3 regions of the Solibacillus sp. R5-41 genome follow, and region 1 is predicted to be linked to each of the others. Evidence: riboswitches for the same ligand, from Rfam matches in the RefSeq annotation. Region 1 holds a riboswitch; each other region holds the start of a gene.

Region 1 (8,086 bases):
TAATACCATCCCTATTTATCTTTTGGCGCAATATGAATTTTTTTTATGTGGATTTTTATGAACTGACATTACAAATGGCCAAACACCTTGTTTTTTCTCGAAGATGTTGTCACTGGACACGATAGTATTAACCTTTGTTTCTACTTGCTGTTTCTACTGGATTCGAGGCTCCCATATTTTGCAACTCATAGTATATCTAAATTTTATATCTATTTCTTTTGTTAAATTTTACAATTAGCTCCAACGATAAGTGTGCTAACAGTTAATGCAGCTTCAACGAAATCGTGCGATGTATACCAACTTTCACACAATAAATACATCAGTTGTTCAATACGAGATCAATCGTTCATTAACTCAGTTATCAGTCGAATTTTACTATCCATATTTTAGTTTTTGAAATAACCTAAAATCACAAAAAAAGCAAAACCCCAGCTTGAGGTTTTGCTTTTTTTTAATATTTATTTGTTAAATCGCAATCCTTTAATGGCACGATTTTTGTTTTATGCTTCCACTTATAGCCGATCCACAGTGCTGCGAATAATGGTAAACCAATGTATGACACTAAAACGCCGTACCAATCAATTGTGTCACCTGTGAATGCCATATAGTTTTGCCCTAAAATAACAATCATACAGAGCGCAAATGCGAATAATGGACCAAACGGGAAAAACTTCGATACATATGGTAAATCACTAAGTGAATGCCCTTGCGCCACATATGCACGACGGAAGCGGTAGTGACTGATTGCAATCCCTAACCAAGCAATGAATCCGGATAGCCCCGATGCGTTTAATAACCAAATATAAACGACACCATCACCGAAGAATGAAGCTAAAAATGATACGCAACCTACAGCCATTGTCGCCAATAAAGCATACACCGGAATTCCGCGCGTATTCACCTTTGCAAAAAACTTTGGTGCTTTTCCATCCACTGCTAATTGGAATAGCATACGGCTTGCTGCATATAAACCAGAGTTCCCTGCAGATAGCATCGCTGTTAAAATGATTGCATTCATCACGGAAGCGGCAAATGCAAAGCCTAAATTTTCAAATACTAATGTAAACGGACTTGTCGCAATGTCTTCTGACAGTAAACGTGAATCTGTATAAGGAATTAATAATCCAATTGCACCAATGGCAAAAATATAAAATAGTAAGATACGCCAAAATACTGAACGTACTGCCTTTGGAATATTTTTTGCTGGATCATCTGTTTCACCAGCCGTTACACCGAGCATCTCTGTCCCTTGGAATGAGAAACCTGCAGCTAAGAAAATACCAAAAATAGCTAGGAATCCACCGTTAAATGGTGCATCTCCAACAAAGAAGTTTGTAAAGCCTACCGGATCATTGCCACCTAAAATCCCGAAAATCATCAGGAAACTGACAATAATGAACACAATAACTGTTACTACTTTAATCATCGCAAACCAATATTCACTTTCACCGTAAGCTTTAACCGAAAGTAAGTTAAACGATAGAACAACGATAATAAATAATATCGTCCATGTAAGCGATGAACTATTTGGAAACCAGTATTTCATAATTAATGATACGGCTGCGATTTCTGCCGCGATTGTAATTGCCCAGTTGTACCAGTAGTTCCAACCTAATGCGAAACCTAGCGCCGGATCGACAAATTTCGTTGCATACGTACTGAACGAACCAGATGTTGGCATATATGCGGCCATTTCCCCTAAGCTCGTCATTAAAAAGTACACCATCACGCCGATTAATGCGTAGGCAAGTAATGCACCACCAGGACCAGCTTGAGCAATTGCACCACCAGAAGCTAGAAAGAGCCCTGTTCCAATCGTACCACCTAAAGAAATCATCGTTATGTGGCGACTTTTCAGGCTTCTTTTTAATTTATTTTTATTACCCAGTTGATCTGTTTTTATTTCACTCATGAAAAATTCTCCTTTTTATTTCATTTGAATAGGGTCAAATCTAATCATCCATACAGATTGAATTCTTCTGTTAAATGAAGATAAAAAGCCGCCACAAGTTTTTGTGACGGCTTTATTTAACACCAGACAAACTTGAAAGATAGCTCAACACATGCTTTAACATGTGACAGTTCTGTTCCTTTCGGAGACAGCCCCAGCATCATTTTTTGAGAATCAAAATGACACTTCGGCAATCATTCCTTTCATATTAGCTTCACAGATTTTCTCAATCTCCACTAAACTACTCTTAATGCTTGCGACCTCTACCTCATTTTGACATGAGGTAATGTAATATTTAATTTTTATAACGGTTCAAATTCTAGCATACCAAATTTTTGATAGCAACCAATTCGAATTTTATTATCTCTTCAGATAATTCGCGCAACTGATCTCATCTGTTATAATAATATTGATTTAAATAAAGGACGTGAAAAAATGAATTCTAAATTAGTTACATACACAGACAAAAATTTATCATCAAATAAATCTATTTGGCTATTTACACTGGCCATTATTTTATTTGCGACAACACTTCGAACGCCTTTAACGGTTGTTGGACCCATCATTTCGTTCATACGAGATGGACTAGGGATTTCAAACGTCCTTGCTGGATTTTTAACAACGATTCCTTTGCTTGCTTTTGCGGCAGTATCGCCGTTTGCAGCACGTATCGCTAGGAAATTCGGAATGGAATGGACACTATTTTATTCGGTTATCATTTTATGTATGGGTGTTGCGCTTCGTTCTGTTGGCTCGACTTCGCTTCTCATTTTTGGGACGATACTAATCGGGGTCGCTATCGCTTTTGGAAACGTGCTCATCCCTAGTTATTTCAAGCTGAAATTCCCTCTTCATATTGGATTATTAACAGGTATTTATTCTGTATCTATGAATATTTCTGCCGGACTTGCAGCAGGACTTAGCTATCCAATTGCATCGATTTCTGGATGGCAACTAGCACTTGGTCTTTCACTTATTTTAGGAATATTAACCTTACTCTTTTGGCTTCCAATATTAAAGGATCGAAAAGTAGAAATGAACTTTGCCAGCTCGAACAAACCGAAAAAGAAAATGTGGAAATCCCCTCTTGCATGGGCAATTGCAGCAACGATGGGCTTACAATCACTCATTTTTTATTGTTCAAGCGCTTGGCTACCAGACATCTTTATTAGCCAGGGGATGGATGCACAAGCTGCTGGTTGGATGGGCTCCATCATGCAGCTTGCACAAATTCCACTAACATTTGTCGTTCCAATTATTGCCGGAAAGCTTTCATCACAACGTCCGATTGTGCTCTTTTTTTCCATTTGTTACATAATCGGGTTTACTGGTGTGTTAATGGAATGGACAAGCTTGGCCGTTTTATGGATGATGTTTTTAGGTTTTGCAGGAGGAGCGTCATTTAGTCTTGTCCTTATGTTTTTCACATTACGAACAGAAACTGCTTTTGAAGCAGCTGACTTATCGGGCTTTGCACAGTCTGTCGGTTATTTAGTTGCAGCAATTGGTCCTGTATTATTTGGCTATGTCCACGATGCAACGAATAGCTGGACAATCCCGGTTCTATTATTTTTAATCGCTTCCGTATTATTATTTACTGCTTCCTTTATAAGCGCGAAAAAACAATTCGTCTAATGCAAACGTATGTACTCATTTATGGTATACTCTAATTACAAGAAACATCACAACATTGAAATTTAAAGGAGTACATAGAAGTTGCGTAAACGAAACCGACAAAGAAAGAAAAGAATGCCTAATTTCACATTGTTCATGATCGTCCTGGCGGGTGCAGCTGGCTGGTATTTTAATAAAACATTACAAGGTGTCGGCATTGGGATTCTTCTTTACTTTGTATTATTAATAGCTTTTAAAATTTGGTGGAAATCTCGAAAAACAGCAAAGCTACGCAAATCCGGTATTCGTGAAGTCGATGTAATGAGCGGAGAGGATTTCGAACGCTTTTTAGGCGAGTTATTTAAACGCCGAGGCTTTAAAGTGAGCTATACAGCAACAAGCGGAGATTACGGTGCTGACCTTCTATTAAAAGATGGCAAAGAGGTAATTGCTGTACAGGCAAAGCGCTATTCTAGTACTGTTGGTGTGAAAGCAGTGCAGGAAATTATCGGTGCTGTAAAAATGTATAATGCGACTGAAGCTTGGGTTGTGACGAATAGCCATTTTACAAAACAGGCAAAAAAACTGGCCGACATTAATGATGTTTATTTAATTGATCGTGACGAATTAATTGATATCATTTTGAATAAATAACGAAAGTATCCCCCTTATCCCTTTTACATGGATGAGGGGGACTTTTTGTTTATTTATAAGGAAGCTGCTGGTAGAAATAATTTGGTTTATTCGTTTTATTGTGAATCGGTTGATGGTAAATAGATGTTGTCGCAGGAGAAAGTGGTGGAATGAGCCACACCCAGTTCCCCGTTACTTCGCGCTGTTCTTTTTGTTCCTGCTGTTGAAACAATTGAAACTGTTGTGCTGCGGTATGATGATCCACAATGCTCACACCCGATTTCTTATAGGAATGTAACACCGCGACATTTAATTCTACAAGTGCTCGATCTTGCCAAAGTGATGCATTCGAAGTTGTTTCTAGCCCCATTTGCTGTGCCACCTTTGGCAAGAAATGATAGCGTGCTTCATCAGCTAAATTACGCGCGCCAATTTCTGTTCCCATATACCAGCCATTAAACGGCGCTGCTTGAAAGTCCATTCCACCAATATTAAAGCGCATGCTCGAAATAATCGGAACGGCATACCATTTCATTTGTAAGCTTGAGAAATCATAGTGTGGATGCTCGATTTGTACTTCGACTATATAGTCTTTCGGAATTTCAAAAAACGTTGGTTGGTGATCATCTATTTGAATGACAAGTGGCAGCACATCAAAATTTGTACATGCCCCGCGCCAACCTAATGCCTCACATATTTTTGTAAAGGCCAATGAATCTGAATCACCAATTACACCATCTGCGGTTTCATAGCCTGCATAGCGAATGAGCTGATGATTCCAAATATGTACACGGTTTTGTGCAAAAATCGAAATGACTGGCCGGATTTTTCCGTTGTTTGTAGCAAAGGCAATATGCTCTAGTAGCGCTCCAAAAACCTCTTCCTCATCCAATAAATGACGCTGGTCCAACACAGTTAAGCTATTCCAAAATAATCGACCAATGCATTTATTACTATTGCGCCAAGCAACACGCGCACCAAATGTTAATTCCTCTGTTGTAAAGTTAAATTGTGGGTCTTCCGCTTGATTAAGGCGACGTTCTAGCCATGCATCTGTTTGTTTCGTTTCTTTTTTATATAAAGCTAAAAATGAATTTAGTTCTTGTTCGTTCATGTTGTATTCCCCCTACCCCTTTCATTTTGAAGCGTTTTTGTAACAAACTCAATGAAAGCCTTTCCATAGTAAAGATGTATTTTACATACATGACTTAAAGTGTTCAAATTCGGGTTAATATATACGAGCAAGACATAGCTCACCTTCGATAAAAACTATGTCTTTTTTTATGTGGTTTTACTAAATGCCTTTTTATTCATAAAGCGGAATGCGCCAAGGTTTTTCCAATGGATTAAATTTCACAACTTTCGTAAGGTGGAGCGTAAATTCCTCATCTAAAGAATCCACCCCGTAAACGAGCAAACGGCCTCCACTATTATAAACGGTATACAACTCACCCTTGGAATCCTCTAAAACCCAGCTATCCAGTTCCTCTTTTATTTTTTCACGATCATAATCAATCATAATTTCCGCATAGTGCTCTCGCTGTATAAATGGCCAATCCATTCGCAAACCTGTATTCGTCACTTTTTGCATGAACTTTACCGTTATCGGCTCGCCATTAAATATAAGGGCTGGTTTGTCTTTCTCCTTATTCTTCAAATCAGAAGGATGGAATTTTACAGCTTCCTCAACTGTTTCGTGATTTAAAAAACCTGCAACAACAAGGGATGGCTTTTCTGTTTTTATAGGGACAAACATTTCCTTATGACTAAATTGTTGTTGGTTTTCTGAAGTAGTACCAATTGCAGAAATTGCCCCCTTACCGTCACCAAAATAACTACCATAAGTGAAATTCGTTGCAAGCAGCTCACCTTTCTCATCTTTAATCATATACGCGACATCTACATCAGGTTGTGTAAAAGCCTTTGCTGACAGTTTTGATTCCTTTAACGGCTCTGTAAATGCAGTCGTATAGCTTATTTCCATTGCGGATGGTGAAAATCGCGCTTTTTCAAATGTGACGCTTACATTTTGCTGTGCATACGTCGCGTTTTGTAAATTCAATATTGTCATAGAGGCCAGTGCTTTTTCGATAGGAATCGGAATCTCCATATCCCAATTTCCTTCTTTGCCATTGATGTCTCGTATTTGCCATTTTAATATAACGTCCTCTGTAACATTCGGTGTTCTCAATTCAAAAAAGCCGATATCGCCTTCTTTGTAGTGCCATGAACCATAATCTTCTTGTGGCAATTCCTCATTCGCATTATTCATAAACTTCATGTTATTTTTTTCATGCCAATTCTCAATATAGGGATTCTTTACCTTGCCATTTTTATCGATAATTTGGTACGTGAATGCGAGTCGTGTTGTATCTGCCATCACCTCATCGACCCGAACTGTTAACCCGTTGTCCGTTACTTCATAATTCACTTGCTCAACAAAACCAAGCGTTTCTGCCTCATGATAGCCTGAATCCACCTGCTCAGTTGAAAAGAAACTGGCAATTAATTCCGCAAAGCTTGGACTGACTACTGTTAAAATCCCCACTGACAAAACCGCTGCCGCAGCGACACCTGAGCTAATCATCCAAATAGTTCGTTTTTTCTTATATGGCTTTACTTGCGCTAAAATTTGCGCTTCAAAATCATCTGGTAACGTTGGTGCTTGAAGCGTTTCTTTTAGAAATTGCTCTTCTCCTTCAAATAACGTAACAATTTGCTGACAGCTCGTACATTGTTTCAGATGTTCCGCAATAGCTTGCTGTTCCTCTTGATTTAGTAAGTGATCCACATATTGCGATAGCTTATCCACGCTCGGACAGTTCATAAAAATCGCCTCCTTCTTTTACTTGCTGACGCATCTTTTTCTTTGAACGATGTAATTTATTGCGAACATCCGATACTGATATATGCATCAGCTCACTAATTTCCTCATAGCTGCATTCATTGTTATAGCGTAATAATAAAATCATTCGTTCCTGCTCGGGTAATTGACTTAGCAACCGTTCTAATTGCCGCTCCCTTTCTCTTTTCAAATACACTACTTCAGGATGATTTTTTTCCACAAGTTGCTCATCCTCAATCGGCTCATTTTTATATTGATACTGCTTTTTCCGTAGTTCATCCAAACAATGATTAATAGCTACACGGTACATCCAGCTTTTAAATGAGCCCGTTGCTTTATAGTGCGCTAGCTGCTCATATATTTTAATAAATGCTTCCTGCACAAGGTCCTGAGCAAGCTGTGCATCATAAGTCATGCGTAAAATCGTGGCGTAAAGTGGATTTTTATAGGTTTGAATAATTGCGGCAAAGGCACTTTTGTCGCCTGCTAATACTTTTTTTATAATCAATTGCTCGTTCATCATCTTCCCCCCTTCATTAACTATAACGGGTTGGCGAACGAAATAATTTCACTATTTATAAAGGTTTTTACCAGAATATATGTTTGTCTATGTAAAATGAAATAAACAATTTTCAATCGTTCAGCGAAACTTGTACATATTGACTATTTCTTTAGGTGTTGTATTTTTTACCCAGTTGTTTTCAAGACTTTCAACTGAATCTCTGTTGTGTTCGTGCAACTCATGTGCAATTTAATACTTGCTTATTAAGCATAATAAAATCCACATAGTAAACCTTATATGTAAAATAATGATATAATTGTACTAGGAAAATGTTTTTGGGGGATATGAGGTTGTTTGTAAATTACTATTTTTAGAGGGAGAAATACTGGAGTAATAGACTAGAAACTGCCCTATTTAATCTTTTGAATCCAGAACATTATTCAGTCCTTGAATGAGGAAATTTTTGTTCCATCTTTAATTATACATATTATCTTCTTTCTTATACGACAAGTGACACCTCAATAGTTTATATGCTTGTCTT
Region 2 (8,086 bases), 1.4 Mb from region 1:
GGGCCTCGTTTAGCAGACTTATTAGGAATCAATTATGTTACAACAATTACAAGTCTTGAAATTGAAGGAACGACAGCAAAAATCGTTCGTGATATTGAAGGGGACTCTGAAATATTAGAAACATCATTACCATTATTAGTAACAGCACAGCAAGGTTTAAATGAACCACGCTACCCATCATTACCGGGAATCATGAAGGCGAAAAAGAAGCCACTTGCCGAACTTGAGTTAGATGATTTAAATATCGATGAAGATGATGTGGAAGTGAAAATCGAGACAATCGAAATTTATTTACCACCTCAAAAAGTAGCTGGCCGCGTATTAGCAGGCGATCTTTCTGCACAAGTAAAAGAGCTAGTTAACTTACTTCATAATGAGGCAAAAGTAATTTAAGTGGTTAAGGAATTTTAAGGTTAAACAAAAACGCCTAATGGCTAAATTTACGAAGATGGTAATGGAGGGATATGCATGTCAAAGAAAGTATTGGTGTTAGGTGAAGTTCGTGAAGGAAGCTTACGTAACGTTTCATTTGAGGCAATAGCTGCAGGTGCACAAATCGCTAATGGTGGCGAGGTAGTGGGTCTTTTAGTAGGAGATGCAGTTGCTGGGGTAGCATCTGAATTAATTGAGTTTGGAGCAAATCGTGTCGTAACGGTGGAACATCCACATTTAAAAACATATACTTCGGATGGGTTTAGCCAAGCTGTTTTAGCGGTAGTTGAGCAAGAAAAACCAGATGCAATTGTATTCGGTCATACATCTTTAGGGAAAGATTTATCTCCTAAAATTGCGTCTCGCTTAAAAGCTGGTTTAGTATCAGATGTCACAGAAATTCAAGGCGCTGGAGAGGATGTTGTTTTCATTCGTCCAATCTATTCTGGTAAAGCGTTCGAAAAAGTAAAGGTAAAAGACGGCATTATATTTGCTACAATTCGTCCAAATAACATCACGCCGCTTGCAAAAGAAGCAGGTCGCGCAGGTGATGTATCGGCTTTATCGGTAGACATTACAAATTTACGTACAATTATTAAAGAAGTTGTTCGTAAATCAACTGAAGGGGTCGATTTATCTGAGGCAAAAGTAGTTGTAGCAGGTGGTCGTGGTGTGAAGTCTGAAGATGGCTTTGGTCCATTGTATGATCTTGCTAAATTACTAGGTGGTGCAGTTGGTGCATCACGTGGTGCATGTGACGCGGACTACTGTGATTACTCATTACAAATTGGTCAAACGGGTAAAGTCGTAACACCAGACCTTTATATCGCAGCGGGTATTTCGGGTGCAATCCAGCATGTTGCAGGAATGTCGAACTCGAAAGTAATCGTAGCAATTAATAAGGATCCAGAAGCAAATATTTTTAAAATTGCAGACTATGGAATTGTTGGCGATTTATTCGAAGTTATTCCAATGCTTATTGAAGAGTTTAAAGCGTTAAAAGTAGGAGCATAATAATGACAGCTTCCTCACCTTTCGATGAGGAAGCTGTTATTTTTCCATGTTCAAGGGATTTTTGAAGAAAATATACCTCCCCGAGCATATTATTTTTTTCTAATTGGGAAATCATGCTATACTACAAATATATGTTAGATAAGGAGGCTATTTAATTATGGCAATTGTACACGGTACAGATCAAACTTTTGGGCAAGAAATTTCAAATGGTGTCGTTTTAGTAGACTTTTGGGCTGCATGGTGTGGTCCATGTAAAATGATCGCTCCAGTTCTTGAAGAGCTTGACGCAGAAATTGGTAACGATGTGAAAATCGTGAAGGTGGATGTTGATAATAACCAAGGAACAGCAGCTGAATATCAAATCATGTCTATTCCATCATTATTATTATTCGTTGATGGCGAGTTAAAAGCAAAAACTGCTGGCTTCATGCCAAAAGAAGCGTTAATCGATTTCATTAACGACAACAAATAATCCATTTCAAAAAGTCGTATGCCACTAGCGGGTATACGACTTTTTTTAGTCTGTAAAAATTGAACAAAAGAATCCATCTTAATAAGTTCACCAAAAAAGGAGGAGTTAATTTCCATTTCGGTAAGGACCCTTACTGCGGGCAATGCTCCAACTAACTTGTTTCGAGGTGGATCTAGAAACAAGTGGATTTTCATGCAAATACGATGGATTTTTTCCTATTGGGATAAAAATCTACTTAGGATGACGCCGCCTCCCACGGTAGCGGCGCAAGAAATTCAGAAAGCTCCAGTAGGATAAACGTTAAAAAGGCTGGCCTTACACAAAGCACAGAGATGAGTCGTACAGATTTGTGGAAACAAAGCTGTGTGACTCATGTGCTTAGCCAGCCAAATAAGCGCACACTTTATAAGGATCCCTAATAGAAAACTTATATCAAAGAGATAGAATCTTTTGTTTTTCATATGTGGAAACGAATAAAGCTTCGATTCTTGCCTTTTAAAATCACTTGAACATAGGGTAAACTAAGGGGAAACGACGGAAATTTAAGGTGATGGAATGAATGCAAATATTAAGGCGAAATTAGAAATTTTGCCGAGTGATCCAGGTTGTTATTTGATGAAAGATCACCAAGGGACGATAATTTATGTTGGTAAGGCAAAATCATTAAAAAATCGGGTACGTTCGTATTTTACAAGTAGCCATGATGGGAAGACTGCCCGTCTAGTAAGTGAAATTGTGGACCTCGAATATATCGTGACTTCAAGCGACTTAGAAGCATTAATTTTAGAACTAAATTTAATAAAGCTTCATGATCCGAAATATAATATTAAACTAACAGATGATAAAACCTATCCGTATATAAAAATTACAAATGAAAAATATCCGCGCATTTTAACGACACGCAAGATCAAAAAGGATAAGGCCAAATATTTCGGTCCTTATCCGAATTCATTTGCAGCAAATGAGACGAGAAAATTATTAGATCGCTTGTATCCATTAAGAAAATGCGCGAAAATTCCAAAGCAAGTGTGCCTTTACTATCATTTAGGTCAATGTTTAGCACCATGTGTGAAAGAAATTGACAACAATGTATATAGTGAAATGATTGATGAAATTGCGAAGTTTTTAAATGGTGGCTATGAAGAAGTAAAGCAAGATTTAGAACAAAAAATGCTCGATGCTGCTGAAAAATTAGAATTTGAAAGAGCTAAGGAATATCGAGATTTAATTGCTCATATTGAAAAGATTATGCAAAAGCAAAAAATTGTGACGGGTGATTTAAGTAATCGCGATGTATTCGGTTATGCCGTGGAAAAGGGCTGGATGTGTGTGCAAGTGTTTTTTGTTCGACAAGGAAAGTTAATCGAACGAGATGTATCCATTTTTCCGATTTACAATGAACCTGAAGAGGAATTTTTAACATTTGTTGGGCGTTTTTATGATGAACCGAACCATATGCTTCCAAAGGAAATTTTCATTCCTACACAAGTGGATGGCGTTTTATTAGAAAAGCTTTTGAATGTTAAAATTGTTATCCCTAAAAAAGGTTCAAAAAAGGAATTGGTTGACTTAGCTTCGAAAAATGCAGATATTGCGATCCATGAAAAATTCCAACTAATTGAGCGTCAAGAGGAACGAACGATTGGTGCGTGTGAGGCGCTAGGTGAAGCAATGAATATTCCTATTCCGATGCGCATTGAAGCATTTGATAACAGTCATATGCACGGTGCGGACCCCGTTTCAGCGATGGTTGTTTTTGTGGACGGAAAGCCGCTAAAAAAAGAGTACCGTAAATATAAAACGAGGGAAGCGGCGAAACATGATGATTATGGCGCAATGCAAGAAGTCATTCGACGTCGTTACACACGTGTATTACGAGAAAATTTACCGTTGCCTGATTTAATCGTTATTGATGGTGGGAAGGGACATATGGAAGTTGCGCGTGAAGTAATAGAAGATGAGTTAGGTCTTTATATTCCGATTGCTGGATTAGCGAAGGATGAGAAGCATAATACGTCTCAATTATTGTTCGGTGACCCAGTGGAGCAAATTCCATTAATGAGAACGAGTGATGCATTTTATTTATTGCAGCGCATTCAAGACGAGGTACACCGTTTTGCGATTACGTTTTTAAGACAGCAACGGCAAGCGAATACCATAGTTTCGATATTAGACGGCATAGAAGGAATTGGTCCGAAGCGTAAACAACAGCTGATGAAGCATTTTGGGTCGGTGAAAAGAATACGTGAAGCCACTGTTTTACAGCTTATTGAAGCGGGCATACCCAAAAAGCTAGCTGAAACAATTCATCACTATTTTCAAGAGCAGTCATTGAAAAACGAGTCGTAGTATGCTAGAGTGAGACTAATTTAATAATTTCAATCGATAGAGGCGCAGTGTTCAAAAGTACGATGCATGAGGAAGGACAATTCCGTTGAATGCATTCGAAAGGGGAGACTGCCGAAGTGAATTGTGTATTGTTCGCACAAATTGCTGGTTTTGCATTTAAGAAATGTAAAATTGTCAGAGCGCATGTTCTGGAGAGCTATCCAAAAAGAACAATTAACTTTATTATTTGTCTTGACGGCGACTTTCCATGAACATGGAAGGTCGCTTTTTTTCGTGGATTAATAGGTCCGAATCTTATTTTTGAGTGCTAATATAAAGGGGTTACTAAAAATGAAAAATAATTTAATGGTGTGCGGGGTAGCTTATGAAGCGGATGTAATTCGATTAACGATTGGCTATGATTTTTATGAAACTGCATCACTTGCAGAAGTATTTAGTGTTTTAGCGGAAAATAATATTAATGTGGACATGATCGTGCAGTCTGTAATGGATGGTGTCAAACCAACCGTTTCGTTTACGATTGCTAAGGAAAAATTTGCTGAAAGTTTACGAATATTAGAAGCGAGTAAAGCATCTTTAGGTTTTCGTTTTGCTGATTTCGAAATAGGTTTAGCGAAAATATCAATAATCGGAGCGGGCATGAATTTTAGTCCAGGAGTAGCAGCACGGGTGTTTGCGCGGTTAGGGAAGGAACATATTCCCATTAAGATGCTAAGTGCATCTGAAGTGAAAGTGTCGGTCATCGTGCCGCAAGATGCGATGATGCAAGCCGCCAATGTATTGCATGATGAGTTTATGTTCGTTCAGCAGAAAATGTCCATCTAAATCGCTGGTGAATTGAAGTGAAAAAACTTCAAGCTAGATTTCATTGCTTGAAGTTTCTTCGAAGGAAAAGTAATTAGCGGATTGGTTCTTTTAAATCCCATTTTAATATGAATTTAACACAATTGTGCTTCACGTTTTTTTCCTCGTAACATTCCGTTAAATGACCAATATTTTTTTGTTTTTGCTCTGCTAGAAACCCAGCCTCTAATCGAAAACAGCGCTGCTCGATGTTTAATGATGCAGGGTCTTCAGTCGTGAGTATGTAATGCGCCTCATCCTTCAATTCCTTCTCTATAGCGAGTTGTCCCCAACCCGCTTCTATGAAAAAAGAAGATGCTTCTTCCATTGAAAACAATGGGAATTGACGAGCGACTTCTTTACCACCCCAATAAAGGACATCTGCCTCATGTTTTCCTAAAATTGACGTAAGTAAATGATCGCGAACGATTTCGTAACCAAAAGTTGGAATCGTTTTCATTTTGTGCCCTTCCATAGAAAAAAACCTCTTTCATAAATTTTCTTATAATATAAACCGTAATCTAGAAAAGTGAACTATAAGTAGAATAATAGCGACTCTAAACAGCGTAAAAGTGTCTTTAAAAACGGCATGAAATATGCGGTGTTACCTTGACGCTAGTATCTGTGAAGAGTACAATGGACATGTCATAATATTGTACCATGATGAGATGCGCAGTCAATAAACAACATTTACAAATTAGTGACTTTGTTGATGCGGATTTCAAGTACTAAGGGGGGTAACAGTTTTGTCGAAAGATCGTGAATTTTTATGGCGCCGCTTACATTCGTTATTAGGTGTAATTCCAGTAGGATTGTTCTTGGCGTTCCACTTATCTTTGAACTTCACTGCTGTGGGCGGTGAAGAAAATTACAATAATGCTACAGGTATGATGGAATTAGTTCCACATTCATTATTGTTAGCAATGGAATGGATTATTATCTATATTCCGCTTATGTTCCACGCATTCTACGGTGTGTATATTGCATTTACTGCTACAAACAACGTGAAACGCTTCGGCACATTCCGTAACTGGATGTTCGCATTACAACGCTTTACGGGAATTTTCCTTGTAATCTTCATTGCATGGCATATTTTCCAAACTCGTGTTCAAAAAGCGTTTGGTGAAGAAGTTAACTTTGATATGATTGCTGAAATCGTGGCGAATCCATTCATGTTAGGATTCTACATCGTAGGTATCTTATCTGCAACTTTCCACTTAGCGAACGGCCTATGGTCATTCCTAGTTAGCTGGGGTATTACACAATCTAAAAAGTCACAACAAATCGCAACTTATATTACATTATTAGTATTTGTAATTTTAAGTATTATGGGTGTTGCGGCAATCTTGGCGTTCGTTTAATTTTTCTTACTAGAACACTGATACAAAGTAAGAAATTGATGATGAATGAATTGTGAGTAAGAGTAATTAGCAATTATTATGAGGAGTGAGAAATAATCATGGCGAAAAGTAAAGTCATCGTCGTTGGCGGCGGTCTTGCTGGCTTAATGGCTACGATTAAAGCAGCTGAAGTTGGTACAGCAGTTGAATTATTCTCGTTAGTTCCTGTTAAACGTTCACACTCTGTATGTGCGCAAGGCGGAATTAACGGAGCAGTTAATACAAAAGGTGAAGGGGATTCTCCATGGATCCACTTTGACGATACAGTTTACGGTGGGGATTTCTTAGCGAACCAACCACCAGTTAAGGGTATGTGTGATGCAGCCCCTGGTATTATCCACTTAATGGACCGTATGGGTGTAATGTTCAACCGTACGCCAGAAGGTTTATTAGACTTCCGTCGCTTCGGTGGTACATTAATGCACCGTACAGCATTCTCGGGTGCTACAACGGGTCAACAATTATTATACGCACTAGACGAGCAAGTTCGTTCTCACGAAGTAGCTGGTTTAGTTACTAAATATGAGCACTGGGAATTCCTTGGTGCAGTGCTTGATGACGAAGGTGTATGCCGCGGTATCGTAGCACAAGATTTAAGAACTGAAGAAATTAAATCATTCCGTTCTGACGCTGTAATTATGGCGACAGGTGGTCCTGGTATTATCTTCGGTAAAACAACGAACTCAGTAATTAATACGGGTTCTGCAGCATCAATTGTTTACCAACAAGGTGCTACTTATTCAAATGGTGAAATGATTCAAATTCACCCAACAGCGATTCCTGGGGACGACAAAAACCGTCTAATGTCAGAATCTGCTCGTGGTGAAGGTGGACGTGTATGGACTTACAAAGATGGTAAACCTTGGTACTTCTTAGAAGAAAAATACCCAGCTTACGGTAACCTAGTACCACGTGATATCGCAACACGCGAAATCTTCGACGTATGTGTTAACCAAAAACTTGGTATTAACGGCGAAAACATGGTATACCTAGACCTTTCTCATAAAGATCCACATGAATTAGACATCAAATTAGGTGGAATTATCGAAATCTACGAAAAGTTCGTAGGGGATGACCCACGTAAATTACCAATGAAAATTTTCCCGGCAGTTCACTATTCAATGGGTGGATTATGGGTTGACTATGACCAAATGACTGAAATTCCAGGCTTATTTGCTGCAGGTGAATGTGATTACTCACAACATGGAGCGAACCGCTTAGGAGCGAACTCATTATTATCAGCTATTTATGGCGGTATGGTTGCTGGTCCAAACGCAGTAGCATACACAAAAACGCTTAAAAAGCACGCTGAAGACTTACCAGAAGATATTTTCACTGCTCGTGAAGAGGAAGAAAAAGCGAAATGGGAAGCAATCCTTAACATGGATGGCACAGAAAACGCTTACTTACTACACAAAGAGCTTGGTGAATGGATGACTGACAATATGACAGTAGTACGTCATAATGACCGTCTAGAAAAAACATATGAAAAATTAACTGAGTTACAAGAGCGTTGGGAAAAAATCAACATTAACGACACACAAAAATGGTCGAACCAAGGTGCTCACTTTACGCG
Region 3 (8,086 bases), 1.7 Mb from region 1:
TTATCCATGTGAATGCAGATAGCCCAGAGACGGTTGCACAAGTAGGTCGTTTCATCGCGGAATACCGTGCGAAATTCGGAAAAGACATCGTAATTGACTTAATTGGTTACCGCCGTTATGGTCACAACGAAACGGATGATCCGACAGTAACAAACCCAGAAACGTATAAGTTAGTTGCAAAACATGAACCTATTCGTGCGCTATATGGTGCTGAGTTAGCGGCTACAAACGTTGTAACAGCTGAACAAGTGAAAGAGCTTGATACAACGATTTACGCAGAAATGCAAGCAGCGTACGATCACGTGAAATCAATGGCAGAAAAAGATGAGCATATTGCAATCGAAATGCCAGAAGAATTAAAGGTAGAATTCCCAGAAGTCGACACAACAGTTGATTTTGATCGTTTAAACAAAGTAAATGAAGATTTATTAGTGTTTGAAGGTGGATTCCAACCACAAAACAAACTAGGTAAAATTTTAGAAAAACGTCGTGAAGCATTTGCAACGAATAAAATCGATTGGGGTCATGCGGAAACATTAGCTTATGCGACAATTACGCAAGACGCTACACCAGTTCGTTTTACAGGTCAAGATGCACAACGCGGTACGTTCTCTCAACGTCACTTAGTTCTTCATGACAAAAATAATGGTAATGAATATACGCCATTACACCACATAGATGGCGTGAAAGCGTCATTCACAGTTTGCAACTCACCACTTACTGAAGCTGGTGTAGTTGGCTATGAATATGGGTATAACTTAGAAAATGAGAATGTATTATCGATTTGGGAAGCACAATTCGGTGACTTCGCAAACATGGCACAAGTAATGTTCGATAACTTCATTTCAAGTGCACGCGCTAAATGGGGTCAAAAATCAGGCTTTGTTATCCTTTTACCACATGGTTATGAAGGTCAAGGTCCTGAGCACTCATCTAGTCGTATGGAACGTTTCTTACAATTATCAGCTGAAAACAACTGGTTCGTAGCAAACTGTTCAAATGCAGGCAACTACTATCACTTATTACGTCGCCAAGCTGGTCTTTTAGGCACAGAAGGTGTACGTCCATTAGTAGTCGTTTCTCCTAAATCTTTATTACGTCACCCATTAGCAGCAGCTAGTGCGGAACAACTTGCAACTGGTCGCTTCCAAGAAGTGATTGAGCAAGAAGGCTTAGGCAAAAACGTAGCAGCAGTAGAAAAAGTAGTACTTGGTACGGGTAAAGTGATGATTGACTTAGCTGAACGTGTGAAAGATGGCGAAGGTTTCGACCACTTACACATCGTACGTGTTGAGCAAATTTATCCATTCCCGAAACAACAAGTGGCGGATATTATTGCACGCTTCCCGAATGTGAAAGAAATCGTTTGGGTACAAGAAGAGCCGAAAAACCAAGGTTCTTGGATGTATGTACTTGAAACACTTTACGATATGGCTGATGGTAAAAAAGTTAGCTATGTAGGACGTCCTGCAATGAGCTCGACTTCTGAAGGAGACGGCGATTCTCATAAAGCTGCTCAAACTAAATTAATTACAGAAGCATTAGAAAAATAATCGAATCATGAATTTAAAAAGGCTGCTTGTATAGCAAGTAGCCTACCTATACAAATTTGTATAGTGTAATTAAAGGAGGATATTAAAGTGGCTGAAATTAAAGTCCCTGAATTAGCAGAATCAATTACTGAAGGTACAATTGCTCAGTGGGTGAAAAAAGTTGGAGATCGCGTAGAAAAAGGCGAATTCATCGTAGAATTAGAAACAGATAAAGTAAACGCTGAAATCATTTCTGAAGAAGCGGGTGTATTAACTCAAATTTTAGCTCCAGAAGGCGATACAGTTCTTGTAGGTCAAGTAATCGCAGTAGTTGAAGCTGGTGAAGGCGCAGCACCTGCACCTGTAGCACCAGTTCAAGAAGCGGCACCAGCACAAGCGGCTCCAGCTGCTCCAGTTGCAGCACCAGCAGCTCCGGCTCCAATCGTGGAAGAGTCTACTGATCGTGTGATTGCATCTCCAGCAGCACGTAAATTAGCTCGTGAAAAAGGAATTGACTTAGCGGCAATTTCTCCAGTAGATCCACAAGGCCGTGTTCGCGTACAAGACGTTGCAGCTCATGGTACAGCACCAGTAGCTCAAGCGGCAGTTGCAGCAGTAGCAGCAAATGGCCCAATGGTATTCACTCCAGCAGGCGATTCTGATCGTGTAACGGTTGAGAAAATGTCTCGTCGTCGTCAAACAATTGCAAAACGTTTATTAGAAGTTAAACAATCAACTGCAATGTTAACAACATTTAACGAAATCGACATGACAAACATCATGGCATTACGTAAACGTAAACAAGAGCAATTCGTAAAAAATAATGACATCAAATTAGGTTTCATGTCGTTCTTTACGAAAGCTGTTGTTGCAGCACTTAAAAAATATCCTTACGTTAACGCACAAATTAGCGGTGACGAAATTCACTTAAACAACTTCTTTGATATCGGTGTTGCCGTATCTACAGAAGAAGGTTTAGTCGTACCTGTAGTACGTGATGCAAACAGCAAGAACTTCGCAGAGATCGAAAGAAATATTGCTGAATTAGCTGGTAAAGCACGCGACAAAAAATTAGGCTTAAACGACATGGCTGGTGGTTCGTTTACAATCACTAACGGTGGTGTATTCGGTTCATTAATGTCTACACCAATCATGAACGGTACACAAGCTGGTATTTTAGGCATGCACTCAATCGTAAACCGTCCAGTAGCGATTAACGGTGAAGTTCAAATCCGTCCAATGATGTACGTGGCATTATCTTATGACCACCGTATTATCGATGGGAAAGATTCTGTTGGTTTCTTAAAAACAGTTAAGGAAATGATCGAAAATCCAGAAGATTTATTATTAAATTCTTAATTATTTATTAAAAAAAGCGAGCGCACCTCTATATGAGGTATGTGCTCGTTTTTTTGTCCGTGCAAATATCTGAAAAATGCATGTTGACAGAAAATATAGATTTATAGTATTATTTATTCATTCATTAAATAATTTAATAATAACCTCACATTCTTGTGGGGTAGAGGCGCGGTATTTATTAGTTTTTCATGGAGCTTAGAGCATGCATCGAGATGAAAAAGAAGGATCTACCGCCGAAGTTTAAGAAGAGCTCTATCTTTTTATGCTGGGTCTGCAGTGAATAATTGCAGGACTGTCTCGGTTATCCTCGCGGTAATCGAGTTGAGCTATCTCAATATGGGATTGTAGGGGATTTGAGCTATTTTTTATTTAGCGACCTAAAATCTTCTTTTAGGTCGTTTTTTTATGGTTAAAAACATTATCTTAATCTTCTTTGATTGAAGTAGGTTTTCCTGTTAGTAAAATAGCTCAAAAATAAGTAAATAGGAGAGAATGAATATGAAAAAGAATTTAGTATTAGTTTTAACATTAATGGCGATGATGCTTGTATTAGCAGCGTGTGGATCAGACAAGGAAGAAGGAACTACTGAATCAGAGGGATCTACATCAAAAAAGGTGTTAAAAGTTGGAATGGAAGCAGGCTATGCACCATTTAACTGGTCACAAAGCAATGATTCATTTGGCGCGGTAGCCATTTCAGGTTCAAAGGAATTTGCAGCAGGATACGATGTTGAATTCGCAAAACGTATTGCTGAAGGTTTGAATATGGAATTACAAATTGTAAAAACTGACTGGGATGGCTTAGTCCCATCATTACAATCAGGTGCGATCGATTTAGTTATTGCGGGAATGTCACCAACAGATAAACGAAAAGAATCAATTGATTTTACTGAAAACTACTATACAAGTGATTATGTTATCGTTGTGAAAGCAGATGGACCTTATGCAAGTGCAAAATCAATTAATGACTTTGCAGGTGCAAAAGTGACAGGGCAACAAGCAACAACACATTATGATGTTATCGACCAAATGGACGGTGTGAAGAAAGAAGTAGCAGCTACAGACTTCGGTGCAATGCGTGTTCAATTAACTTCAGGTGCGATTGATGCATACGTTTCAGAGCGTCCAGAAGGGATTTCTGCTGAACTAGCAATGAAAAACATTAAATACATCGTACCAGAACCAAACTTCGAAGCGGATCCTTCAACAACTGCCGTTGCAGTAGGATTAAAAAAGGGTTCAAATTTAGCGGAACAAATCAACAAAGTTTTAGCTGAAATTCCAGAAGAAGAGCGTCAAAAATTAATGGAAGACGCCATTGCAAATCAACCAGCAGCACAATAAGAGGTTGCGAATAGAAAGGTTGTCTTGCCGGCAAACGGAAGGCAACCTTTTTCGATTAGTAATATTTTTTATTAGAAAGCTGCTTTCCGTGTAATACATTTACATCAATTACACATTGGCGTAATTGCGTCCAGATTTTGAATTGTGCTTAGGCCTGCACGATGCAGGTCAGTTAGCCGTTGTCGCATGGATGCGACGATGTTAGGCTAACATCCTAATTTTAAATCCCTTCAAAATCTGTGACATCCGCCGGAGGATATATATGTATGAGTAATGACATCAAAGATATTGGAGGAGAGCAAAATGGCATTTTTAGATTCAGTTTGGACGTTGTTCATAACTAACTGGGAAGTATTTTTACGTGGTGCATATACAGCGCTCATCCTAGCAGTTATCGGGACAATTTTCGGTGTCCTTATTGGTTTTTTCATTGGAATTATGCATACGATTCCACAACGTAAAAAATCAGCAAAAACGTATTTACTAAAACTCGTTAATTTCATTTTAACAGCCTATGTTGAAATATTCCGAGGAACACCAATGATGGTACAGGCAATGGTTGTCTTTTATGGTTTATTCTATTTAGGAATTGATATCGATCGTTTTTTAGCAGCAAGCATTGTAATTAGTTTAAATACTGGTGCGTATATGTCGGAATACGTGCGTGGTGGGATTGTATCAGTTGATAAAGGTCAATTTGAAGCAGCGCAAGCCATTGGTATGAATCATTTACAAACAATGATCCATGTTGTATTACCTCAAGTCGCACGCAATATTTTACCAGCAACAGGGAACCAACTTGTTATGAATATTAAAGATTCATCCGTGCTGAGCGTTATTTCAGTAGTGGAGCTATTCTTTACAGCCAACTCTGTAGCAGGAAGTAATTATAAATATATTGAAGCCTTCTTCATTGCGTCTGTACTGTACTTTATAATGACCTTCACAGTGACGCGCTTCTTATTACAATTTGAAAAGAAAATGGACGGGCCAGAATCCTTTAAAGTGGAGTTAATTACGGGAAACAAATTAGAAAAGGAAGGTGAATAATACAATGACAGCAGTGATTGAGATTCAACATTTAAATAAAAAATTCGGTGATCATGAAGTTTTAAAAGATGTCAATTTCCAAGTGAACAAAGGAGAAGTTGTCACGCTAATCGGTTCTTCAGGATCGGGTAAATCAACGCTACTCCGTTGTATTAACTTACTTGAAATGCCAACAGCTGGTGAAATTATTTATAATAATAAAACGATATTAGCGGAAAATCATAACATTGAAAAATACCGCACCCATCTTGGAATGGTATTCCAATCATTCAACTTATTTAATAATTTAAATGTGCTTGGTAACTGTGTTGTCGGCCAACAAAAGGTATTAAAGCGCTCAAAAGAACAAGCAGAAGCAAATGCGTTGAAATACCTAGAGCTAGTCGGGATGAGTGCGTATAAAAACGCAAAGCCACGTCAATTATCAGGGGGGCAAAAGCAGCGTGTTGCGATTGCTCGTGCACTTGCGATGGATCCAGATGTCATGCTCTTTGATGAGCCGACGTCGGCATTAGACCCAGAAATGGTGGGAGAAGTATTAAAAGTCATGCGTATGCTAGCAAGCCAAGGAAATACAATGCTTATTGTGACGCATGAAATGGAATTTGCGAAAGAAGTTTCAGACCGCATTGTTTTTATGGACAAAGGGGTGATCGTAGAAGAGGGCCACCCAAGTGAGGTATTAGTAAACCCTAAAAATGACCGAACGAAAGAGTTTTTAAAACGCACATTAAAATAATATTCAGCACGCTTGTTCCTTCTAGACATAAAAAAAGAGCTTGCAAAATGTTGCAAGCTTATTTTCTAGAGTTCCACTCAGAAACGATAAAAAATATAATAGCAAAAGCAATAGCGATTGCAAAAAACCACATTGGAACACTACCAAATGTCATGAAGGCCACCTCTTAATAATAGTGTAACATGTTCATAAGGGACATTCAAACGAGCATTTGCATAATGTGTAGCTTTATTCAGTAGGGTGGTCTCAACACCCGAAGATTGTTAGCTTTCACGGGTAGGTATACCTTGAAAGGTATAAAGTCCGTTCATACTGGAGAAAATTTGGGTTCCTTTGTATAGGTACTATCATCTTAGGGGAAAATCGTATAAAATAGATATTATACAAGTTATTTAAAAGTGAGGTAAACAAATGTTACATTTAAAATGGAAAGATGCGCCAACGATTCGTACCGTGAAATGTGTGCACACAAACGCAGCTAAGTATTTAGTTTCAAATGTTTTAACAGTTGGAAAAGAATACGAAGTGAAAAATGAAACGGAAGAGTTCATTTTTGTTATCGACAATACAGGCCAAATTGGTGGCTACTACAAAGAGTATTTCGCTTAATAGCCTACTTAATGAAATTAGAAAAACAGCTCATCTTCTTGAAGTATTTTCACTTCACGAAGACGAGCTGTTTTTTATTTTTGCTCAATAATAATATGTTCGATTTCATGACGCTTTTCATTGCTCGTCACTTGCACGCGCAACGTATCTTCTATATCTTGTAGCAATCTTAATTGTGTTTGCTTGAAACGATCTATATCCTCATGATTCACAGCAAGTCGTTTGCTACTCTTAGATGTTGACTCGAGCATTTTCCCGTTTTTACGTAAAAGCTCCTCTGATGCATCCATTAAGCGCTGTTGAGACTGCATGGCACGTCTTTGGTTATTCATGCTAAGGAGCATCGCAATTTGTGATTGCCAAAGCGGGATAGTATTCATAATCGAACTTTGAATTTTCTCAATTAGTAGCTGGTTCGTTTGTTGAATTAATCGAATTTGCGGTGCGTATTGGATTGCTACCTCACGTGATATTTCTAAATCATACATCCGTCGATCAAGCCACTCAATTTGCATTTGCAGGTCGTTCAATTCATTTTGTTTAAAGGGATCCGTATTTTCCAACAAAGCTTGCTGAATCGTAGGCAAAATAACTTCTTGAAGATGCTGTTTTTTTATTTCTAGTGAAGCAATAAAAACATTAACTTCTTGGAAATATTCTTCATTGACAGCATATAACTCATTTAAAAACTGATAGTCCGCCAATAACCCATTTTGCGTATGTGATAATTGGATGCTGAGTCGATCAATCCGTTTACTTAGCTTGTTGTAATGGGTCATAATTTCTTGAATCGACTGTTTAGGACGATTAAAAATGCGGGCAAAAAATCCTTTTTCCTCTTCCACTAATGCATCAGGATCGATTTCTTCTAGATGTTGCATCAAATCAGACAGCACTTCACCAACTCTCGAAACATCTTTTCGCTGGATATAATTAAGCATTTGTGAGGTGAATTTTTTTAGTGCTTCTTGTGCCGGTAAACCGAATACTAGAATTTGTTCATATTGATGGATTGGTAAATCTGCTGCTAAATGTACAGCCCGTTGTTTGGAAATTGTACTAAGCGACGTAAAAAGCGGTGTTGTTGCATTGTTGGCAACATTCACCGCAAATTGTTCTCGTGATGCTTGAATATCGACACTTCCACTAGATGTGAAAGCATCGAAAGGGTTTATTTCTGTTCCCATGATTTACTCACCGCCGACTTTTAATCGTTCTTTGCGTTTTTCATTGGACATTTTTGCGAAATCAAGCTCTATTTTTAAATTTTCAATATCCGAAGCTAACGCATTTTTTAAATCTTCTTCCATTGTAACGTGGAGATCTTTTAACGTTTTTCGTGTATCTTCTAGCGCTAAATGAATCTCATTACCAGTCACTTGTTCTTTCGTTAACAATGTATATTTATCAGATAATTGAACAGCAGACGGAAGATGGGCATAGAAGAAATCCT

The links. A riboswitch is a leader RNA that binds a small molecule or an ion and turns the genes downstream of it on or off. The one in region 1 is predicted to bind lysine.
Positions count from the first base shown of each region.
Region 2: another riboswitch for lysine. It lies ahead of CSE16_RS15620 (ACT domain-containing protein); the one in region 1 lies ahead of CSE16_RS01325 (amino acid permease).
Region 3: another riboswitch for lysine. It lies ahead of CSE16_RS09315 (transporter substrate-binding domain-containing protein); the one in region 1 lies ahead of CSE16_RS01325 (amino acid permease).

Region 1 is NZ_CP024123.1:261,646-269,731, reverse strand. It holds gene CSE16_RS01325 (amino acid permease) at 452-1,912, opposite strand; lysine riboswitch at 2,045-2,225, opposite strand; gene CSE16_RS01320 (CynX/NimT family MFS transporter) at 2,387-3,586, shown strand; gene CSE16_RS01315 (restriction endonuclease) at 3,668-4,219, shown strand; gene CSE16_RS01310 (nitric oxide synthase oxygenase) at 4,269-5,312, opposite strand; gene CSE16_RS01305 (DUF4179 domain-containing protein) at 5,505-7,025, opposite strand; gene CSE16_RS01300 (RNA polymerase sigma factor) at 7,003-7,563, opposite strand.
Region 2 is NZ_CP024123.1:3,157,804-3,165,889, reverse strand. It holds gene CSE16_RS15640 (electron transfer flavoprotein subunit beta/FixA family protein) at 1-393, shown strand, start outside; gene CSE16_RS15635 (electron transfer flavoprotein subunit alpha/FixB family protein) at 469-1,446, shown strand; gene trxA (thioredoxin) at 1,604-1,918, shown strand; gene uvrC (excinuclease ABC subunit UvrC) at 2,474-4,267, shown strand; lysine riboswitch at 4,297-4,474, shown strand; gene CSE16_RS15620 (ACT domain-containing protein) at 4,598-5,092, shown strand; gene CSE16_RS15615 (YslB family protein) at 5,166-5,585, opposite strand; gene CSE16_RS15610 (succinate dehydrogenase cytochrome b558 subunit) at 5,857-6,471, shown strand; gene sdhA (succinate dehydrogenase flavoprotein subunit) at 6,570-8,086, shown strand, end outside.
Region 3 is NZ_CP024123.1:1,940,756-1,948,841, forward strand. It holds gene CSE16_RS09305 (2-oxoglutarate dehydrogenase E1 component) at 1-1,553, shown strand, start outside; gene odhB (2-oxoglutarate dehydrogenase complex dihydrolipoyllysine-residue succinyltransferase) at 1,641-2,891, shown strand; lysine riboswitch at 3,045-3,228, shown strand; gene CSE16_RS09315 (transporter substrate-binding domain-containing protein) at 3,390-4,235, shown strand; gene CSE16_RS09320 (amino acid ABC transporter permease) at 4,539-5,285, shown strand; gene CSE16_RS09325 (amino acid ABC transporter ATP-binding protein) at 5,290-6,024, shown strand; gene CSE16_RS09330 (DUF6501 family protein) at 6,436-6,633, shown strand; gene CSE16_RS09335 (toxic anion resistance protein) at 6,708-7,820, opposite strand; gene CSE16_RS09340 (5-bromo-4-chloroindolyl phosphate hydrolysis family protein) at 7,824-8,086, opposite strand, start outside.